Regions from separate parts of the Salinivibrio costicola subsp. alcaliphilus genome, predicted to be linked through region 1. Evidence: predicted binding sites of a transcription regulator. Region 1 holds the regulator's gene; each other region holds the start of a gene.
The links. Region 1 encodes CRP, which controls carbon source genes, mostly activating them, when cyclic AMP is high. Its sites were predicted from a motif close to TGTGANNNNNNTCACA; they were not measured.

Region 1 (6,885 bases):
TCACGCACTCACATTAACTTTCAACGGGTGCCGACGGTCGATACCTCCAACCCACTGAACGCCAAAGGCATTCCTTCGTTGGATGAGAGCTTTGTGGTGATCCGCTTTCGAGGGATGAAAAACGTCGACTTTCCTTATCTGCTGCAAATGATCACGGGGTCTTTTATGTCACGGCATAATACACTCGTCGTGCCAGGCGGTAAGATGGGCTTTGCGATGGAACTTATCATCCGTCCATTGATTCAGCAGCTAATCGAAAAAGGCAAGATTGGCTAGGGCGTAGCGCATCTATCGTGTATTACTTCTCAAGCCGTGATCTTAGCCACGTTTTTGCCAGGTTTTTAGGCGGTTGGCCTAGATCAAAATCAAGAAATTGCTAACAAAAAAAGATACACTCTTGTTAACATACAGTGAGCTTGTAGCCCGCGCCCAGACTTCGTATTCTGTGCATAGATCTGGTGGGTTACCCCTCAGACAAAGATAGGACGTTGTTGCCGGGCAACACATGCAGAGGAAATAAGTTATATGGTTCCAGGAAAACCTCAAACAGACCCTACACTCGAGTGGTTCCTTTCACATTGTCACATCCACAAGTATCCGTCTAAAAGCACGCTGATTCATGCAGGCGAAAAAGCGGAGACCTTGTATTACATCGTGAAAGGGTCTGTCGCCGTTCTAATCAAAGATGAAGAAGGCAAGGAAATGATCCTGTCTTATCTTAACCAAGGTGATTTTATCGGTGAGCTAGGCCTTTTCGAAGATGATCAGGAGCGTACCGCTTGGGTTCGGGCTAAGTCTCCTTGTGAAGTGGCAGAAATCTCATTCAAAAAGTTCCGCCAACTGATCCAGGTTAACCCTGATATATTAATGCGTTTGTCCTCACAAATGGCGCGCCGTTTGCAAGTGACCAGCCAAAAAGTGGGGGATCTTGCCTTCCTGGACGTCACGGGCCGTATTGCGCAAACCTTGTTGAATTTAGCGAAGCAACCCGATGCCATGACGCACCCTGATGGCATGCAAATTAAGATCACACGTCAAGAAATTGGCCAAATCGTTGGTTGTTCACGTGAAACCGTGGGGCGTATTCTTAAAATGCTGGAAGAGCAAAATCTTATTTCAGCCCATGGTAAAACCATCGTGGTATACGGCACACGCTAATCGCGCCGCTCTCTGTATCACCAACCGACGCCCTGGCGTCGGTTTTTCTTTTTAAAACAAAAAAAAGGAAGAGCGAACTCTTCCTTAACCGTTTAGGCCTCGTTATATCCACTATTTGTTAGTGCGTGCTCTCAAAAATTTTATCCGCTGAAGCGGCAACAAACCCCTGGTACAACTCACCGTTGGGCAACACATAACGCTTAGCAAACTCATAAAACCCACCTGGAATGGTTTGCGTGCCATCAGGGAAAACAACAGGGACACGGTCAGCCATGGTGGAGGATTGCTCCAGATAAACGGATGCGTCCCCTTTTACTTCCCCACCCGCTTCGTTAATTGCAAAGCCATTGTCTCGCAGCTTTTGATTAACCGATTGGCAATGATCATGCGCCTTTAACTGATTGACACTCACTGTGAAATGATTCGCGCCATAACCGTGCGCGGCTACCCAGGACGCGTATTCACTCTCCTCAGCAAGCGCTTGATAGGTGGCGCTATCGATGTCCCAAAGCCGCCCCTGATGAAGAAAATCGCTCCCTGTTAGTGACGACGCATCGACTTGTGTCACCAGCTTATGAACAATGGCTTGCAGCGCAGGCGAGCATTGCTCGACCATCAATTCACTGATAAACACTTTCGGCATCAAAGGATCGGGGTGCTCGAAATGGCAGGCATTGAGCTTTTTCGCTTCAAAGGTATAGTCCCCTTTTTGCTGATAGCCTAGCGCCAGGAAGGGGCGCGCCAAGACCTCAAGCCCAACCTTGGGCAAACCAAATGTCCGCAAGGCAATATGATCATTGATTAAAGGCTGCCCTTCTTCGAGCAAGGCATGTACCTGATGTGCCGATGGGCAAAGACGGTTAATATAGTCTTGCCATAATTTATCGAATAACGCTTGGCCACTGTCCATGTTGGTCTCCTTAATCTTGTTGAGTCGGAATACCGGGGGCGAACGTCTCAGGCAGTACCACCTGATCCCCTTCCATTGATGCCATGGGATAAGCGCAATAATCGGCGGCATAGTAGGCGCTTGGACGTAAATTACCCGACGCACCTGGCCCGCCAAATGGCGCATCACCGCTTGCCCCTGTCAACTGACGATTACGATTCACAATCCCTGCGCGAATATGATCGAGGAAGTATTGCCATTCGCCCTCGTCTTCACTGATAAGGCCTGCCGACAAACCATAGCGGGTATCATTCGCCTTCGTGATCGCATCAGCCATATCCTGATAGCGCTGCACTTGTAGTAGCGGACCGAAATACTCTTCGTCGGGTAACGCTTGAATGCCACTCACATCTAAAATCCCTGGAGAAATCACCGCATCGTGTAAATGCTCGCACTCTATGACGGGGGTAGCTCCCAGATCGATCAATTTCTGCTGTGTGGCCAAAATCCCCTCGGCGGCAGCCATTGAAATTTGGGCGCCCATGAAAGGCGCGGGATCATCAAACTGGCCGCCCACTCGCACGGTTTTGGTCCATTGTGCTAGGCGAGTCAAGATCTTGTCACCCACTTCTCCCTCAGGCAGCAGTAGGCGGCGTGCACACGTACACCGCTGACCGGCACTGAGGTAGGCCGATTGAATAATGGTGTATACCGTGGCGTCTAAATCACCGAACTGATCACTCACCACCAAGGGGTTATTGCCCCCCATTTCCAGCGCCAGCATTTTATCGGGCTGGCCAGCAAACTGACGATGAAGAATATGCCCCGTATTGGCGCTACCGGTAAACAATAAACCGTCAATACCGCGCGATTGGGCCAGCGCCTCGCCGGTATTGCGTCCACCTTGTACCAGGCTGATCAGTCCTTGCGGTAATCCCGCTTCGAGCCAATAGCCCAAGGTCTTTTCTGCGACTTTTGGCGTCAGCTCAGAGGGTTTAAATACTACGCTGTTGCCCGCCAATAAAGCTGGAACAATGTGGCCATTAGGTAGATGCCCAGGGAAATTGTAAGGCCCGAATACCGCCATAACGCCAAGTGGACGATGGCGTAATACCGCTTGGGTGCCATTGACGTCTTTTTCATGTGAGCCTGTTCTTTCGTGGTACGCGCGCAAGGAGATCGCCACTTTGCCTACCATGGCCCCGACTTCGGTTTTGGTTTCCCACAAGGGTTTGCCCGTTTCTTCGGCAATGACCCGAGCCAGTTCATCGGTATTAGCTTTCACTATCTCGGCAAAGCGTTCCACCAGCGCTTGGCGCTCAGAAAAATCGGTATTGCGCCAACGCAAAAACGCGTCGCGTGCGGCGCTGACCGCTTGCTCCACTTGCGAACGACTCGCTTCTGCACCTTGCCAAATACATTGACTATCAAAGGGGTTTTGCGAGGTCATGATCTCGCCCTCGCCTTTTACCCACTCGCCATGAATCAAATGGCCTGCTGATTGCTTTGTCATTTTATCCCCCCATGGCAATCAAACGCAGTTGATCGCCGTTTTTTACATTCAATGCATCGGCAACCGCTGGGCTAATCACAACTTGATTGGTTTCGTGATCGATCGCAGCTTTCGCCGCGGTGGCACGGAAGCCAGCAAAATCGGTATTCGATATTAAATAATCCTGCGCGCTACTGTGCTCTCGTACGCGCGCTGAGGCGGTGAAAGAGTGACGTACAGACTCAATATTGGGGCGTAAGCATTCTACCGTTGGGCCCGCATCAAAGATGTCGACATAACCACGGCAAGAAAAGCCCTCTTTTTCCAACAAGCGTAATGCTGGACGGGTATTCGGGTGCACTTGACCGATAACTGCACGAGCTTCCTCACTCAGTAGGCTCACATAAATCGGCAATTTAGGCATTAAGTCGGCAATAAACCCTTTGGCACCAATCCCGGTGAGATAATCCGCCAAGGTAAAGTCAATGTTAAAAAAGTTGTCTTTTAGCCACTGCCAAAACGGCGAGTTGCCCTCGTCATCCGACACACCGCGCATTTCGGCAAACACCACGTCAGCGAAGCGCTCTGGAAATTGCGCCAGCATTAGGAAGCGGCATTTAGACAATAACTTACCGTTTAACCCGCCACGAAACTCTGGACGCATAAACAGGGTGCAGATTTCTGTCGCCCCCGTGTAGTTGTTGCCAAAGGTCAACACTTCAACAATGTTGTGCACGTTCAGTTTGCGTGATGAATGAACCACCTTGGTCAGATGGTAACTGTAAAACGGGTTATCAAGACCAATGGCGGCTTCGATGCCCGTGGTCCCTGCGATTTCACCGGTTTCTAAATCTTCGGCGACCATCAGATATCCCTCTGGCCCCGGCTCTGTCACCTGTTTGGCAAAACTCTCAAGCGAATTATTAATCCGCCCCTGTAGCAAATCGGCATCGACCGGCAAGGAGGTGAATCCATGCCCGGACGCTTCCGCACACAACATCAGTGCATCAAAATCTGATGCACGGATCGGCCGAATAACTAACATCTCAAATCCCTCCGAGTGAGTCAGGTCGCTTATCCTGCGACGACCTTGGCAATCGCACGTTCTAGGCGTGCCATTCCTTCTTCAATATCCGCTTTGGTAATGACCAGTGAGGGAGTAAAACGCACCACATTAGGCCCGGCAACGAGAACCAATAAGCCTTCTTCGCCTGCCGCAACCAAGATATCGCGTGCTCGGCCTTCCCAGTTTTGGTTCAGTGCCGCACCGAGTAACAAGCCTTTGCCACGCACTTCACTGAAGATGCCGTATTTATCATTGATCGCTTCTAACCCGTCACGGAACCATTGCTCACGCTCTATGACACCGGCAAGCACGTCGGGTTTGGTCACTTCATTAACCACCGCTTCTGCCACCGCACAGGCCAGTGGATTACCGCCATAAGTAGAGCCATGAACCCCCGGCTTCATATGCGCAGCCAAGGCGTCGGTCGTTAACATGGCACCAATTGGGATCCCGCCACCGAGTGATTTTGCGGTGGCCAAAATATCGGGCTCGACCCCAGACTCTTGATAAGCATAAAAAGTACCGGTGCGCCCGTTCCCCGTTTGCACTTCATCAAACACTAAAAGCGCATTGTGTTTATCACACAGTTCACGCACGGCTTGGAGAAAACCTGGCTCTGGCGGCACAATCCCACCTTCACCTTGTAAAGGCTCCATCATCACCGCACAGGTTCGGTCCGAAATATGATCGGCCAATGCGGCAATGTCATTGTAAGGAAGGTGTGTTACATCGCCGGGTTTGGGTCCAAAGCCATCGGAATACGCGGGCTGACCACCTACGGTGACAGTAAAGAAGGTGCGACCATGGAAGCCTTTGGTAAAGGCAATGATTTCACTTTTATGCTCACCATGTTCTTCTTTTGCCCAACGACGTGCCAGTTTCAGGGCCGCTTCGTTCGCTTCAGCGCCCGAGTTAGCGTAAAACACGCGGTCGGCAAATGAGAGTTCGGTGAGGCGTTTAGCCAGACGCAACGCGGGCGCATTGGTCATGACATTACTCAAATGCCACAGTTTCTGGGCTTGCTCGGTTAACGCATCAACCATGACCGGATGACAATGGCCTAAACAGCTCACCGCGATACCACCGGCAAAATCGATATACTCTCGGCCTTCTTGGTCCCAAATGCGCGACCCTTTACCGTGATCAGGAATCATCGGCATTGGGTTGTAACATGGCACCATGACTTCATCGAAGAGTTTACGTTCTACTTTGTGCTCCATTGTCATCACTCAATCCTTCTATGTTTTATCTATGAGGCATAGTATTTACATTATTTTAACCGCAGCAATAGCAGATTATGTTTTGTTTTCAGCATGGTAACAAAGCTCATGCAGTTTAAAGAGATAGTTATGCATAAACTGTGAGCAAAGAGAAGATGAAAGTGAGTAAGGCTATGATGCTAAGAAGGCAAGATTAACGGACTAGAGACCGACAGTTGCATAAGGTTGCAGCCGTTGACAAAGTGATTAAAAACAGCGAAATGTAAAATTAGTGATAAAGATCGCTATTTTTTGCAACCATTGCTGAAAAAAAAGACTCAAGAAAGGAAGACATACGGTAAAGGCTGCACGATAGAGGCCGCCACAGATAGAGCGTCAAAAGACGAACATATTAACCTGCCCGTACCGCTACCTAAGATTGTTGAAGAAAATTGGCTAACAAGGCATGGCCCTGCTCCGTCAGAATACTTTCCGGATGAAATTGCACCCCCTCAATCGCCAGCTGCCGATGTTTGAGCCCCATTATAATCTCACTGCCATCGTTATCGATAGCGGTCGCTGTGATAGCCAAACAGTGAGGTAGGCTTTGAGGTTCAACTAATAAAGAATGATAACGCGTGACAGTGACAGGGCTAGGCAGGCCAGCGAAGACCCCTTCTCCTTGGTGGGTAACTTGGGACGTTTTGCCATGCATTACCGTGCGAGCTCTCACGACGTTCGCGCCAAATACTTGTGCCAGCGCCTGATAGCCAAGACAGACCCCTAAAATTGGAATTTTCCCGGCAAAGTGTGCAATCACCGCTAAGGAAATCCCCGCTTCATCCGGGGTACAAGGGCCAGGGGAGATAACGATGTGCGAGGGAGCCATCACCTCAATATCCGCCACACTAATGGCGTCATTTCGCACAACATGGACCGATGCGCCCAGCTCACAAAAGTACTGATAAAGGTTATAGGTAAAGGAATCGTAATTATCGATGATAAGAAGCACTGTGCTACGCCATGCGATGGAAAACCGGCATGATGCTACCACAGTGCTGAATAGGCGTCATCCAGGTGC
Region 2 (6,885 bases), on a different contig from region 1:
CTGATTGTGGTAATGCAGTCTCTGTCTTGATCGTATCCAACCCTAGTCGCGTAGTGGCAGGCATGTTGAATCAATAAGGAGGCGTAGATATGACGAAGCTGTTTCCTCTACCCTTGTTCTTACTACCCGGGGGCAGAGCTAAGCTGCGCATTTTTGAACCTCGCTATTTGCGCTTGGTCCGTGAATGCTCGGCGAATCAACAGGGATTCGTACTGGCGATGATGCAAGGTAAACGTTTATATCGATATGGCACACTGGTGGACATTGTCGATTTTGAAACACTACCCGATGGTTTATTAGGCATTACCATTGCAGGTCGTCAACGGGTAAAAATTCAATCGACAGAGCAAGAAGCCGACAAGCTCTGGGTGGGCGAGATACAGGCACTGAATGACTGGCCACATGACGAGTTTATTGACCAGGAAGAAAATGAAGAAAAAATGCGTATCGCCGCAGGACTTAAAAATGTCTTCGCCGCCCACCCGGATCATGCTGAGCAGTATGAGGCGCCGTATTTCGAAGACTTAACCTGGAGTTGCCAACGCTGGTTAGAAATTTTGCCGCTTTCTAACGCGCAAAAACAATGGTTTATCGCGCAAGAATCGGCAGAAGAGGCGAAGCAATTTATCAGTCAGCTTCTCGAGCAAGAAGTCGAGTGATCCAATTGTTTTAAGCCTCGTATTGGAAGCGAGATGGACGGCTACGACAGATAGGACTCAACTATGACTGCGCCACAAACCATGTATACTGAGACCACCATTTCCAGACGGGACACGCGTGCCAACATGACTGACGTGACGAAGGAAGAGTTGTCTGAATTATTAGCAAAAGTTGCAGAAGACCGCGACCGCATAGCGTTCGAACGTTTGTTCCGATTTTTTGGCCCTAAGATACGCGCTTATGGTTCAAAACATTTAAGAGCTGACGGCCAAGCAATGGAATTAGTACAAGAAACCATGCTAGTGGTATGGCGCAAAGCCCACTTGTATAATTCTGACAAAGGCGCGGCGACGACATGGGTATTCACTATCATGCGTAACTTAAGCTTCGATATGCTCCGCAAGGTGCAATCGAATCGCGAAGACAATTTTAGCGATGATATCTGGCCCATTCTCGAGTCAGGGCAACAGGACAACGAAACAGATTCCGGTGCTCAGTACATGATGGACCAAGAGCTTCTCAGTTTTATTGACGAGTTACCCGCGGTCCAGCAGCAGGTGGTTAGAGGGGTTTATCTCAAGCAATTGACTCATCAAGAGTTGTCAGAACAATTAAATGTGCCATTGGGCACCGTCAAGTCCCGATTGCGTTTAGGTCTAGAAAAGCTTCGCAATCACCTGGAGGTAAAACAATGATTAAGTATCACCCATCGACCGATTTACTGGATGCTTTTGCTGCTGGCAAATTGCCGACTTCGATGGCGATTGCGTTGTCTGCTCATGTTGAACTTTGCCAGGAGTGCCAAGCTTACGTGGCTACTGCAGAAGAAAGGCTTGCATCAGTGGCGTTTGCTCAAGAAACAGTCGGCGACGAAGCGTTAATGGTAAATGAATGGGATCACAACGCTGAAGATGAAATGCTATCCGCCATTTTTGAACAAGCGGCTGCCAACGATACCGATGCGTTGACGCAATCTGGGGCGGAACAACCCGAAGCGCGCGCAACACAAATTACTGTCGGTGAAAAAACATATGCCTTACCTCGGGCACTGCGACGATTCGGCGATTCAAATTGGGCATCCTTTGGTAAAGTTCAACGTGCGCGACTTAATCTTGACGAAGGGGCAACGCGAGCCAGTTTTCTTCATATCGATGAAGGCGGTTCAGTGCCTGCGCACACTCACAAGGGCTATGAGTTAACCCTTTTGTTGGACGGTACCTTTGAAGATGAAAGTGGTCAGTATGTGCCAGGTGACTTTATTTTACTCGATAGCCGTCACCATCATACGCCATACACAAAAGAAGGTTGCCTTTGCTATACCATTGCAGATGCCCCTCTCTACTTCACAAAAGGCGTGAGTAAGTTGCTCAATACCGTGGGACATGCGATTTACTAAAAATTTCTGTGCTAGTTGTTATCCTTCGGCGACCGCTATGGTCGCCTTTTTTTATGCTAGATGGCCGCCTAAATCCACGTATTTGCTCGGCTAGACCTAGAATTATCACCATTTATTCTGCAGCGATAACAGAATAATTACACTAAATAAACCTCTCATTAATCATAACTCGCCACTTCAGTCCTACCTAACTAGTTCAAAGTAACAATTTTCCCTTTACATAGGGTGAATTTAACTGGTTTAATTCGTCACTTCTAACGATTCATTAACAGCCATTGATAATAAACACAGTGAAGTGAGAGTCACATGAGTCAAACACAACTCGCCAGTGTCAGTCGAGGTAACTCGCTGGTACTTCAAATACTCATCGGTATTCTTGCCGGTGGTGTTTTAGCCTATCTATCCCCCGAGCTTGCTGGCACAGCCGGATTGCTCGGACAACTTTTTGTCAGCGCATTGAAGGCCGTCGCACCCATTTTGGTTTTCGTTTTAGTGGCAGCGTCCATTGCCAACCAGAAACAAGGCCAACGGGCCAACATGCGCCCCATTATTGGGCTTTATCTTATCGGCACCCTTGCGGCTTCATTGACCGCGGTGACCATGAGTTTTTTGTTCCCGACTACCCTCGAGTTTGCCGCAACGGATGCTAGCATTACGCCGCCAGAGGGCATTAGCCAGGTATTAAGTACGCTACTTTTCAATATCGTTGACAACCCTGTTAACGCGTTGATGAGTGGTAACTATATTGGTATTTTGGCTTGGGCGATTGGCTTAGGTATTGCTCTTCATCATGCGTCGAACGAAACCAAACGTGTCTTCTCGGATGTATCCGAGGGGGTATCGATGATCGTCCGCTTTGTGATCCGGTTTGCGCCTTTGGGTATTTTTGGCTTAGTAGCAAGCACGTTAGCGAAAAGTGGCTTTGATGCTTTGATGGGGTATTTACACCTTTTGGGGGTGCTACTCGGCAGTATGGCAACCATCGCCTTGGTGGTAAATCCGCTGATTGTGTATATCAAAACGCGTCAAAACCCCTATCCCCTTGTTTTTCGCTGCCTGCGTGAGAGCGGTCTCACCGCTTTCTTCACCCGTAGCTCTGCAGCCAACATTCCAGTGAATATGCAGCTATGCCGCCGCCTTGATTTGGATGAAGATACTTATTCTGTCTCTATCCCACTCGGTGCCACCATCAATATGGGAGGCGCGGCGATCACCATTACCGTATTAACCCTGGCTGCTGTTCATACACTCGGTATCCAAGTGGATATCGCCACGGCTGTGCTGTTGAGTGTGGTGGCCGCGGTATCCGCGTGCGGCGCGTCGGGGGTTGCTGGCGGCTCCCTATTGTTGATCCCACTCGCGTGTAATTTGTTTGGTATTCCACAAGAGATTGCCATGCAAGTGGTTGGGATTGGCTTTACTATCGGTGTTTTACAAGACTCTGCCGAAACGGGCCTGAATAGCTCAACCGACGTAGTATTTACCGCGGCGGCATGCTTGGGTGAAGAGCGTAAAAACAGCTAACCAACGCCCTTAGCCAAGATCAAAAAAAAGCAGGTGCATCAACACCTGCTTTTTCTTTAACCGCTTTTTAATTGTCAACCAAGGCAACGATTAGCCCTCCAGCACTTTCATCAGCAAATTGCCATCGTACATCGCCTGCTTTACCATCGCCGCTCCAGGCATCGTCGCTTGGGTATAGAAATAGCTTTCTTCCAAGACTAGGTACTTGCTATACAGCGGAATCGTCTGCGTTTTTAAACATTCCATGATCGCAGGATACAAGACCGATTTAGCGCGATTGAATTCGCCACCAAATAATATTTTTTCTGGGTTAAATAAATTCACCACAATCGCTATGGCGGTTCCCAAGTGATGCCCCAGCTCGGTGATCACTTGGTGGGCCAAACCATCGCCTGACACCGCTGCATCGCATATAGCCTCTATCGTGAGGGGTTGGTCGTGCAAGCAACTCGGATGCCCTTCATTGAGCAATGTCTCCACCTGCTCATAGATCGCGGACAGGCTTGCGACCGTTTCCAAACAGCCATAATTACCGCAAAAACACCGCTTACCAAAGGGCTTAATTTGAATATGACCTAACTCGCCAACGTTACCGATCCGCCCTTGAAGCACTTTGCCCTCGAGCACAATACCGGCCCCAACGCCGCTGTGAACCGCGACCAGAACGGCGCTGTCTGCTTCTTTCGCGTTACCAAACAACTTTTCCGCTAGTGCCCAAGAACGGGTGTCGTTCCCCACAAATACCGGTAAACCGGTCTCACGATGTAATACAGGCCCTAGAGGCATATGGTCGACCTCGAAGTGCGGCATTTGAATCACGGTGCCTTGGGCACTATTTACCAAGCCCGGTAGCGAAATCGCAATACTGGTGACACGATCCACCGTTTGTTGGTGACGAGAGAAAAACGCATTGACATGATCGACCACGGTAGTGAGTAATGCACTTTGCGCCACCACCGTTAATTCATGCCGTTCTTGAATCAAAATTTCACTGCTTAGCGAATGCAGCGCCAGAGTGAGATAACCTCTTCCTAGACGCATGGACAAAAATTGCCAGCCTTCGTTATCCAGCATAAGCCCTACAGCTGGACGCCCGCGCATGCTCGTTTCTTGGATCGGCGCCTCTTTTACAAGGTGAGCGTCCATCAGTTCGCGCACAATTTTGGTGATACTGGCAGGCGCCAGTTGGCTGCGTTTCGAGAGTTCGATCCGCGAAATAGGCTCAAAACGGTCGATTAAGTTATAAATCGTGCCCGCATTTTTGCGCTTAATATGATCGATATGTCCCGGCTGCCCAATAATCATGCCCTTTCCTATTACTACGTGGCTGTGGCGATAAACCCTGACACCGCCTATTTAGGTGAATTTTTTTACTTCGCGAACTAATTGTGAAGCAATTGGCCGCTAGCACGTGACATTTGTCACTTTGTATCTTTGAAATCGCGTACAAACTCACAAAACCTGTCTAAACAGTAACGCTGTTCATCCTCTAATCGCGGGCTAAAAAACAAGATCTCAAACTTATTCGTTGGCATAATGCGGAGCTCATATTCTATCGCTATTAATCACCATGTACCGAGTCAACGAGATATTTGAAACGATCCAGGGCGAAGGCACCTTCACAGGGGTTCCGTCGGTTTTTGTCCGCTTGCAAGGATGTCCAGTAGGATGTGCCTGGTGCGATACTAAGCAAACCTGGGAAACGGATGATAAGGATCAGCAAGATAAGATCTTTATTATTGATAAGTCAGAGGATTCACCGACTTGGTGCTGGCTAGGAGCCGAAGATATCGTCACTGAAATCACGCAACGCTATCACGCTAAGCATATCGTGATTACCGGGGGCGAACCCTGTCTTTATGATTTGGTACCTTTAACGGAAGCCTTAGAAGAGGCTGGATGCCAATGCCAAATTGAAACCAGTGGCACCTATACGGTCTATGCGAGCCAAGCCACCTGGGTAACGGTGTCGCCCAAAATCAATATGCGCGGTAAATTGCCCGTTCTCGCCAGTGCGATGGCGCGAGCCAATGAGATAAAACATCCGGTGGGGACAGAAAAGGACATTACACAACTAGAGATTCTGCTTGAGACCTGCCCAGCCTCTCCTAGTGCAACCATTGCGCTGCAGCCGGTAAGCCAAAAGCCACGTGCAACCAAACTTTGCATCGACACCTGCATTGCGCGCGGCTGGCGTTTATCCGTGCAAACACACAAGTATTTGAATATCGCCTAAGTGACGATGACGGTGACAAGATAAATCGCGCCGTCATGGAGCAAAGCACACGTCGAAAAAGCGACAAAAAACGCCGAGTACTAAAGTAACCTCATAAAGTTAGGCACTGCTACTCGGCGTTTTTTATTTCTCTCGACTGCTTCTTATTTACCTCGAGTATTGTTACTCACGTCGAGTTTCGTTACTCACCTCGATAAGTGCAACCTGCGGTACAAGTTTCTTTCACCATGACCTGACTTAACAGAGGCAGATTCGGTTTTACCTGTTGCCAAATCCAGTGTGCTAGCACTTCACTGGTTGGATTTTCTAGCCCTTCAATGTCATTGAGATAGTAGTGATCCAGGCGCTGATAAATCGGTTTGAAAGCCGCTTTTATTTCGGCAAAGTCGATCACCCACCCCGTATACGGATCAACGTCGCCTTCTACATACAAACGCACCGTAAATGAATGCCCATGTAAACGCCCACATTTATGGCCTTCTGGCACATTCGGTAAATGGTGTGCCGCCTCAAAGGTAAATTCTTTAAACAACTCAGTGGTCATTTTACTTCATTCCAACAACAACAAGAGGCCGCATGCTACTTAAATTCGCTGGCCGACTCAAACGCATTCATCCGAGCACACCCGTTAGTCTGTGCGGCCAGAATGCCTCGCAATACGGGTTTCCATCTCATTATTGGGACGATTTACGTCGATGAAATCACACATTTTATATGAGGATACCGCCACAAGTGCGCTCTCGGTTTAACATAGCCGCTACAGGCTAGAACTGATAACTCTATAAATTAATAACAAATGGTTGACTCATGCGTATGACCCTTGCGAGCAAAATTCTTCTTGCTCTTTTTCTTGTTTTCGCTCTTGTGCTCGCCACCTCGCTGGCCTATCAGTCGCATCAACAAAAAGCCTTGATGACATCGATTGTCAGCGAGCAAACCTTAGATAAAGCGTCCAACTACTTTGATAGCCTTAATATGCTGATGCTCACCGGCACCATCAGTCAGCGTAATACGTTGCGAGAGAAAATGCTGTCACACAAAGGCATCGACGACGCTCGCGTGATCCGTG
Region 3 (6,885 bases), on a different contig from region 1:
TAAATTTTAGCGAGTTTCTTCGTCCCACATCACGCTGTCTCTATGCATCGAATTTAAGATCCCCACCATATTGCGTACTAAAAGGCGTTGTGGATCAAAGCACTGCGTCTATCGATTCACCTCCGTCGACTGACACAACTGCATCCAAGCCTCGGCGGTGCGTGAGACATAGCGCTCGCCGTGCCAAACTAACCCCAGTTGCCATTCAATCGCCGGGCTTATCGGTTTCACTAGTAATAACTCACTGTCTTCCAAGCTGGCGCTGAGGCGCTGGCATAAAGGCGCGGGTAAAAACGCTACCCCAGCACCACTTTTTACCAAGGCGGCTAAAAAATCCCACTGACTGCTACGCGCGGCAATGGTGGGCTGATAACCATGCTCTTCACAGCGGGCAATAATCCGATCGCTTAAGGTAAATTCAGCGCTATACAGATAAAACGGCTCGTCTTTGACTGCCTGCCACGTCAGGCTTTTTTGCGCACGCCACGCGGCTTGGTTAGGTAGCACTGCATAAATGGGGTGAGTTTGTAAGGGTAAGCTTTGCAAGCACTCGGGCTGGGTGTCGGTGAGCATGGTGATTGCCACATCAATCTCACCATTGATCAGCGCTTGTTCGGTGCGCCGCCCCCCGTATTCAACAATACTGAGCGCGACATTTGGGTAGCGTTGGCGGTATTCACGCAACACATTGGCATACAGCGGCCCTATCATCGGTGGCATCCCCAATCTAAGCTGGCCGCGCGCCAGTTGGTTGAGATCGTCAAGCTCTGTATTTAGCTGCTCAAACTCAGCAATAATGCTCTGCGCGCGCTGATACACCACCTCACCAGCATCGGTTAACCAAAACCGCCTTCCCTCTCGGTGCAACAATGGCTGACCCACATCTTGCTCGAGGTTACGCACCATTTTACTGATTGTCGGTTGCGTCACATGCAACGACGCCGATGCGGCAGTAAAGCTCTGCTGTTCCACTAAGGCAATAAAATAGCGCAACGCACGAATATCCATAAACGGCCCTTAAAAGCTAATCGTCAACCATGCCATTTTGGCATAGTTTAAATAAAAAAAAGTCACTTTATTCACTCTCTGCTAAGACGTAAACTATGAGCCATCTCACAGATTCTTGGCACGCCTTCGATGCAATTGATTAAAAACGCCTTACTTACCCTACTACAAGTCTTTGTCCTTGCTGGCATTTGGTTCTTGTCTGATTGGTTGGTCACCACCTTTGCTATTCCACTACCGGCCAACCTCACCGGCATGTTGCTGTTATTAGGCGCATTGATGTTGAAAATTGTCCGTGCCGATTGGTTGCGCCGCGGGGCGGCGTGGCTGTTAGCCGAGATGTTGCTGTTTTTTGTGCCGGCGGTGGTGGCGGTGGTCAACTACCAAGATTTATTGCTGCAAGAAGGCGGTAAGATCATGGTTGTCCTGATTCTAAGTACCGCGATGGTGATTGCGTCAACCGCTTGGGTGGTCGATAAAGTGTATCGTTTTGAGGTTAAAATGGCACGCCGCCGCAGTAACCACCACGCGCACCACCCTGATCTAAAACCGGAGTGCTAAGCCATGATGTCTGCTTTACCTACTTGGCTTCATGCCTCGTTATTGAGCGTCACCTGCTTTTTAATGACCCTTGGCTTTTATTACATGAGCAAATGGCTGTATCGCCGCCACCCCTCCATTCTGGTGATGCCATTGTTGCTCGCGCCCTTGCTGATTGTCGCGGTGGTGGTTGGGTTTAAGATCCCGTATCAAGACTACATGGCGCAATCTTACTGGTTGCTGTGGCTGCTGGGCCCGGCGACTGTGGCGTTTGCGATCCCTGTGTATGATAACCGCGCGCTCATCCGCCGCCATTGGTTGTCACTGTCGATAGGCGTGACTGTATCGGTGCTGGTCGCGATTACCAGTACTGTGGTGTTAGCGCGGGTGTTTGAGCTGTCTGAACTGCTGCAACGCAGTTTGGCGATGCGCTCAATTACTACCCCTTTTGCCGTGGAAGCCACCAAAGCGATTGGCGGGCAAAGCGATCTCACCGCGCTGTTTGTGGTTCTCACTGGCGTAATTGGGATGGCAATCGGTGAAAGTATTTTGACCGTGATTGCGATTCGATCACGCTTGGGACGCGGCGCCAGTTTGGGTGCATCGGCCCACGGTGCCGGTACCGCTAAAGCGTATCAAATTGGTCACGAAGAAGGAGTAGTATCTAGCGTGGTGATGATGATTGCCGGCATGGTCACTGTGTTACTTGCACCTGTGTTAGGCCAGTTGCTTTGGTGATCCTAACCGCTTTATTGATCCTTGTATGACTTTGTACGCTATCTATTGCTATCAATAAAAAATGAGTGAGTTGATGAAAGTTTCTGCGCAGTAAGCAGGTCTTACACAGACAAACTCTAATAACGAGGCAATAATGAAACAGCGTAAGTCAATTTGGCGAGTCATCGCGTTCACAGTATTCAGTTTGCTATCGATAGCAAGTTATGCGGCGGTGAAAGATACCGCCACCACAGCCCAAGGCTATCAAAAGGCGACCCTTGCCGGCGGTTGCTTTTGGTGTACCGAAGCCGACCTTGAAAAGCTCGACGGCGTGATTGATGTGGTGTCTGGCTACTCAGGCGGTGAGCTTGAAAACCCAACCTATGAAGAAGTCTCGTCCGGCACCAGCGGGCATATCGAGGTAATTGATGTCACCTATGATCCCAACTTGGTGAGTTATGAGCAGGTGTTAGATCAGTTCTTCCGTCATATTGACCCCACCGATGATCAAGGCTCATTCGTTGACCGCGGCCCGCAGTATCGCCCCGCGATCTTTTATCGATCTGAAACGCAAAAACAAATTGCTGCCGATTTTATGGCGGAAATTGGCGCGTTAGGCGTGTTCATAAAGCCGCTCAAAACCGAGTTGATCCCATTCGAGAAATTCTGGCCAGCAGAAAGTTATCATCAGGATTATTATAAAAACCACAGCGTACGTTACAGCTATTATCGCTACGCATCGGGTCGCGATCAGTATCTGGACGAGATTTTTGGTGACGATCGCAAAGACAACCCGGTCACCTTGCGAGAAATGATCGATGCGCAAAAAGCGGAGGATAAGACATCAACGAATATCCGCTACTCGCGCCCCTCGGATGAAACAATACGCACGATGTTGTCAGACATGGAATACGAGGTCACACAAGAAGACGGCACTGAACCCGCGTTCCAAAACCCGTATTGGGACAACAAGCAAGCTGGTATTTATGTCGATATCGTTTCGGGTGAGCCGCTGTTCTCCTCCACCCATAAATACAAATCCGGTACCGGCTGGCCAAGCTTTACGCAGCCCATCGATAAGCAGTACGTGGTTACCAAACCGGACAACTCGCTGTTTTTCAGCCGCACCGAGGTGCGTAGTAAGGTGGCGGATTCGCACCTTGGCCATGTGTTTGAGGATGGTCCCGCACCCACCGGCTTGCGTTATTGCATGAACTCAGCCGCAATGCGCTTTGTGTCCGTCGATAAAATGGCCGATGCCGGTTATGAGGATTATCTCTATCTGTTTGAATAAATCTTCCTTTGCGTGATTGGCTGGTAAACCTGCGGTAGAGTACAGCTCTACCGCTTTTTTACGCGAGGCATTGGATGCACACGATATTGATAACCGGATTTGAACCGTTCGGCGGCGAGAGTGAAAACCCATCTTGGCAAGTGGCACAAGCATTAGAAGGCTGGCAGCCCAATGAGGAGTGCATCGTTAAAGCCGTGCGCCTGCCCTGCACCTTTGACGATAGCTTACCGACGTTACACAGCGCGCTAGAATCACTCAGTCCGGTGATGGTGATCGCCCTTGGCCAAGCCGGTGGCCGCGCCGAGATAAGCTTAGAGAAGGTAGCGATCAATTATCAGAACGCGCCCATCCCGGACAACGCCGGTAAGCAGCCGCATGGCACGCCGGTGGTGCCATCTGGGCCCAACGCCTATTTTTCTACCTTACCCCTCAACCGTTTAGCGAACGCATTAAACGAAGCCCATCATCCTGCCAGTATTTCTTACACCGCGGGCACCTTTGTGTGTAACCACGTGTTTTATGGCTTGATGCATGCGCTGGCTCATCACACCGAGGTACGCGCCGGCTTTATTCATATTCCCTACAGCCCAGCACAAGCGTGCAAACACCGCGCCCCGAGCATGCCGGTGGGTGATGTGGTAGCAGCGATGAAGATAGCTATTGAGTTGAGTTTATTGGATGATGATGCCACTACCGTGTGTGAAGGCATGTTGCACTAACACGCGTTAGATGGCGCTCAGACGATGAAGCTCAAACAATGACGCCTAGCAGCGGAGCACAGTTACGGTTACCGTGCTCCTAACCTAATCGCTTAAAACAGCCACTCAGTGACGAGATCGTTGTCGGTCAGCACGCTATCGAGAAAGGCAAACAAATGCGCATTCATCGGTGCCGTATCAAAGGCGCGAATGGAGGCAGGGTCTTGAATAAAGCGCTTGTTAGCGACCTCGCCCTCTGGATAGGCGGCGTGCAATAAGCCTTCAACCGCCAGAGGTGTCAATTCAAGGTGGCATTGAAAGCCATATACCCGTGGTCCGTACTTCACGATCTGGCGCGGACAGCCTTCGCTGCTAGCCAATACCCGACTATTGGGTGTCAGCCCCGGCATATCATGGTGCCAATGGCCCACAATTTCTTGTGGGGCAAAATGCGGCATATGCTCATCAATGTGGCCATCTTCGGTTAACTGGATGGGGAAATAACCAATCTCGGGCTCAGGACTTTTCTGATACGAAGCGCCCAATGCCTCACCAATCAGTTGCGCGCCGAGGCAAATCCCTAATACCGCACTGCCTTGTTCAATGCACTGTTTTATAAGTGCTTGCTCGCGCGGGCTATCAAAATGTGGGCATTCAGACTGTGGCGTATCTGGACTTTGCGGCCCGCCGAGTACCACCAGCAGATCAATGCCTTCACCGGTTTCTGGCAACGGCTCGCCCCGATACAAATGACTGGTGGTCACATGATAGGCACGCTCGTCACACCAATCTAAAATGGCTCCTGGGCCTTCAAACGCCTCGTGAATAACAAGATGGACGCGCATTCCTCACTCCTTGGGATTTGTTTTAGGCATGACTGTGCTAAAGCATACTATATTGAGCCGCGGCCTCAAACCTTGCCCACCACGAGTGGCGGGCGCGCCATAAACGCTTGAGTCAACAACTGAAACAGCTGCTCGGTTGCCGGCAGTTCATCTAAGTGCGCGGCTAATGGAGTATGCACCTCGGCCTCAATGCGATCGGCGTGACCACACAACTGATTACACAGCGATACAGGGGCAACAATATGTTGGCAATCGGCATCAATCAGCAGACACGCTTGCGCCAGCATCACCGTTTGTTTGGCATCGTCTGCGCCCATTCCTGCACCCGCGCTTAAACGCAGGATACGCTGGGCGGTTCCCACCACTTTTTTGCCATCAATATTGAGGTTGTAGTCACCATCACAATACGATCCGGGCGTGTCACCCACCGTGGTCGCAATGCCTAACTGCTGGAAAAAAGACTGTAAAATGGTGCAAAAATACTGGTAAGCCGTCTGGATATGATAAGGGGTGTTATTCGGCCACACCGTCAGATAAGACACGTTAATTACGCCGGGTAGTTGCGGCACCGGCGCACCGCCAGTTCGGCGGCTCTGTATTTGCCAACCTAACGCTGATAGGGCGCTGCGCAATTCAGGCGTTTGTGGCCATTTTTGGCCCGCCGGCAGCACCAAGGTTTGGGCGTCTGGCTGCCAAAGCAGTAATGCCTCGTTGAGCTCGCCCTGCTCTATCCGGCGGATCAGCGCCTGCTCTTTATCGAACGCAGACGCCACCGACAGCGAGGGATAACGCAAAATCGTTTTTTGAGTCGCCATCATGCACCTGCTGTCGTTATATTCCTATTATTCGGCTATTAACCGAACAAACGCTGCCAAATGCTTGGGTTGCGTTTGTCGTGATACTCTTCACGCAAGGCATCGATTTGGCGCATGCCTTGTTGTGCCTTATCGAGGTCGCCTTCGCTCAGCGCGGCATCAATTCCCTCTACCGTCACCGCCAGTTTATCGAACCCTTCCATGAAGGTCTCTGCTTTTTCCGGTGGATAGCTGCCCGCTTTGGCTTGCGCGATCAGGGTTTCTAATTTCGCGACCGGTGCTTGCATCGCTTCGATGCTTTGTGCGCTCGCCGCCTCTTTAAAGGTCATTTTCATTTCTTTCATGATCGGCTTGAGCTCAGAGGCTGAGACATTCAGCGACAGCAACACCGCCACCGCGCCCATAAGTATGACTTTCTTCATTTTTGCTCCATGTGATTGTTTTTTAGTAATAATAATGCGCTATTATATTACTCACTTCTCACGGCATTGCCTAGCTAAGAAGCGTAAAACAATGTAAAGCACTTACACATCTCGCATCCAGATGGTATGATTAATTGTAAATGATAATGATTTTAAGTCAGAAAATATGAAACAGCCTAGCTATCACCTCACGCACGTTATTGATACCCAAACCATCACACCCAATATGCAACGCTTGACCTTACAAAGCGACGCATTCGCGAACTTCCCCGCTGACTGTGAAGGCAGCTATATCAAGTTATTGTTTGATAAAGCGGGCAGCACGGATCTGAGCGGAGTAGCAGAAGGTGAGCGCCCTGTGATGCGCACCTATACCATTCGCCGTTTTATGCCTAGCCAGCACCAAATTGAAGTGGATATGGTTCGCCACCAAATCGAGCAAGCCGACTGTGGCTTTGCCGCGCGCTTGGCGCTGAATGCCCAAGTGGGTGATACTATTAACATTGCCGGCCCTGGAACGATTGCGCCGATTAATCGCGACGCGGATTG

Region 2: the regulator CRP is predicted to act here: its motif matches at 4,991-5,006, upstream of mlc (sugar metabolism global transcriptional regulator Mlc).
Region 3: the regulator CRP is predicted to act here: its motif matches at 1,103-1,118, upstream of BZJ21_RS11560 (CidA/LrgA family protein).

What each region holds. Positions count from the first base shown of each region.
Region 1 covers NZ_MUFR01000002.1:115,925-122,809, reverse strand. Annotated here, with positions in the region: gene BZJ21_RS01265 (phosphoribulokinase) at 1-276, shown strand, start outside; gene crp (cAMP-activated global transcriptional regulator CRP) at 526-1,158, shown strand; gene BZJ21_RS01255 (DUF1338 domain-containing protein) at 1,277-2,068, opposite strand; gene astD (succinylglutamate-semialdehyde dehydrogenase) at 2,079-3,560, opposite strand; gene astA (arginine N-succinyltransferase) at 3,562-4,584, opposite strand; gene BZJ21_RS01240 (aspartate aminotransferase family protein) at 4,614-5,831, opposite strand; gene BZJ21_RS01235 (anthranilate synthase component II) at 6,238-6,816, opposite strand.
Region 2 covers NZ_MUFR01000036.1:6,734-13,618, reverse strand. Annotated here, with positions in the region: gene BZJ21_RS12070 (LON peptidase substrate-binding domain-containing protein) at 90-659, shown strand; gene BZJ21_RS12065 (sigma-70 family RNA polymerase sigma factor) at 786-1,355, shown strand; gene BZJ21_RS12060 (ChrR family anti-sigma-E factor) at 1,352-2,056, shown strand; gene sstT (serine/threonine transporter SstT) at 2,363-3,580, shown strand; gene mlc (sugar metabolism global transcriptional regulator Mlc) at 3,671-4,885, opposite strand; gene queE (7-carboxy-7-deazaguanine synthase QueE) at 5,151-5,816, shown strand; gene queD (6-carboxytetrahydropterin synthase QueD) at 5,998-6,360, opposite strand; gene BZJ21_RS12035 (methyl-accepting chemotaxis protein) at 6,624-6,885, shown strand, end outside.
Region 3 covers NZ_MUFR01000033.1:23,427-30,311, reverse strand. Annotated here, with positions in the region: gene BZJ21_RS11565 (LysR family transcriptional regulator) at 109-1,008, opposite strand; gene BZJ21_RS11560 (CidA/LrgA family protein) at 1,138-1,566, shown strand; gene BZJ21_RS11555 (LrgB family protein) at 1,573-2,283, shown strand; gene msrB (peptide-methionine (R)-S-oxide reductase MsrB) at 2,417-3,556, shown strand; gene pcp (pyroglutamyl-peptidase I) at 3,631-4,275, shown strand; gene BZJ21_RS11540 (glutamine amidotransferase-related protein) at 4,368-5,099, opposite strand; gene BZJ21_RS11535 (lipoate--protein ligase family protein) at 5,165-5,914, opposite strand; gene BZJ21_RS11530 (cytochrome b562) at 5,953-6,336, opposite strand; gene BZJ21_RS11525 (siderophore-interacting protein) at 6,503-6,885, shown strand, end outside.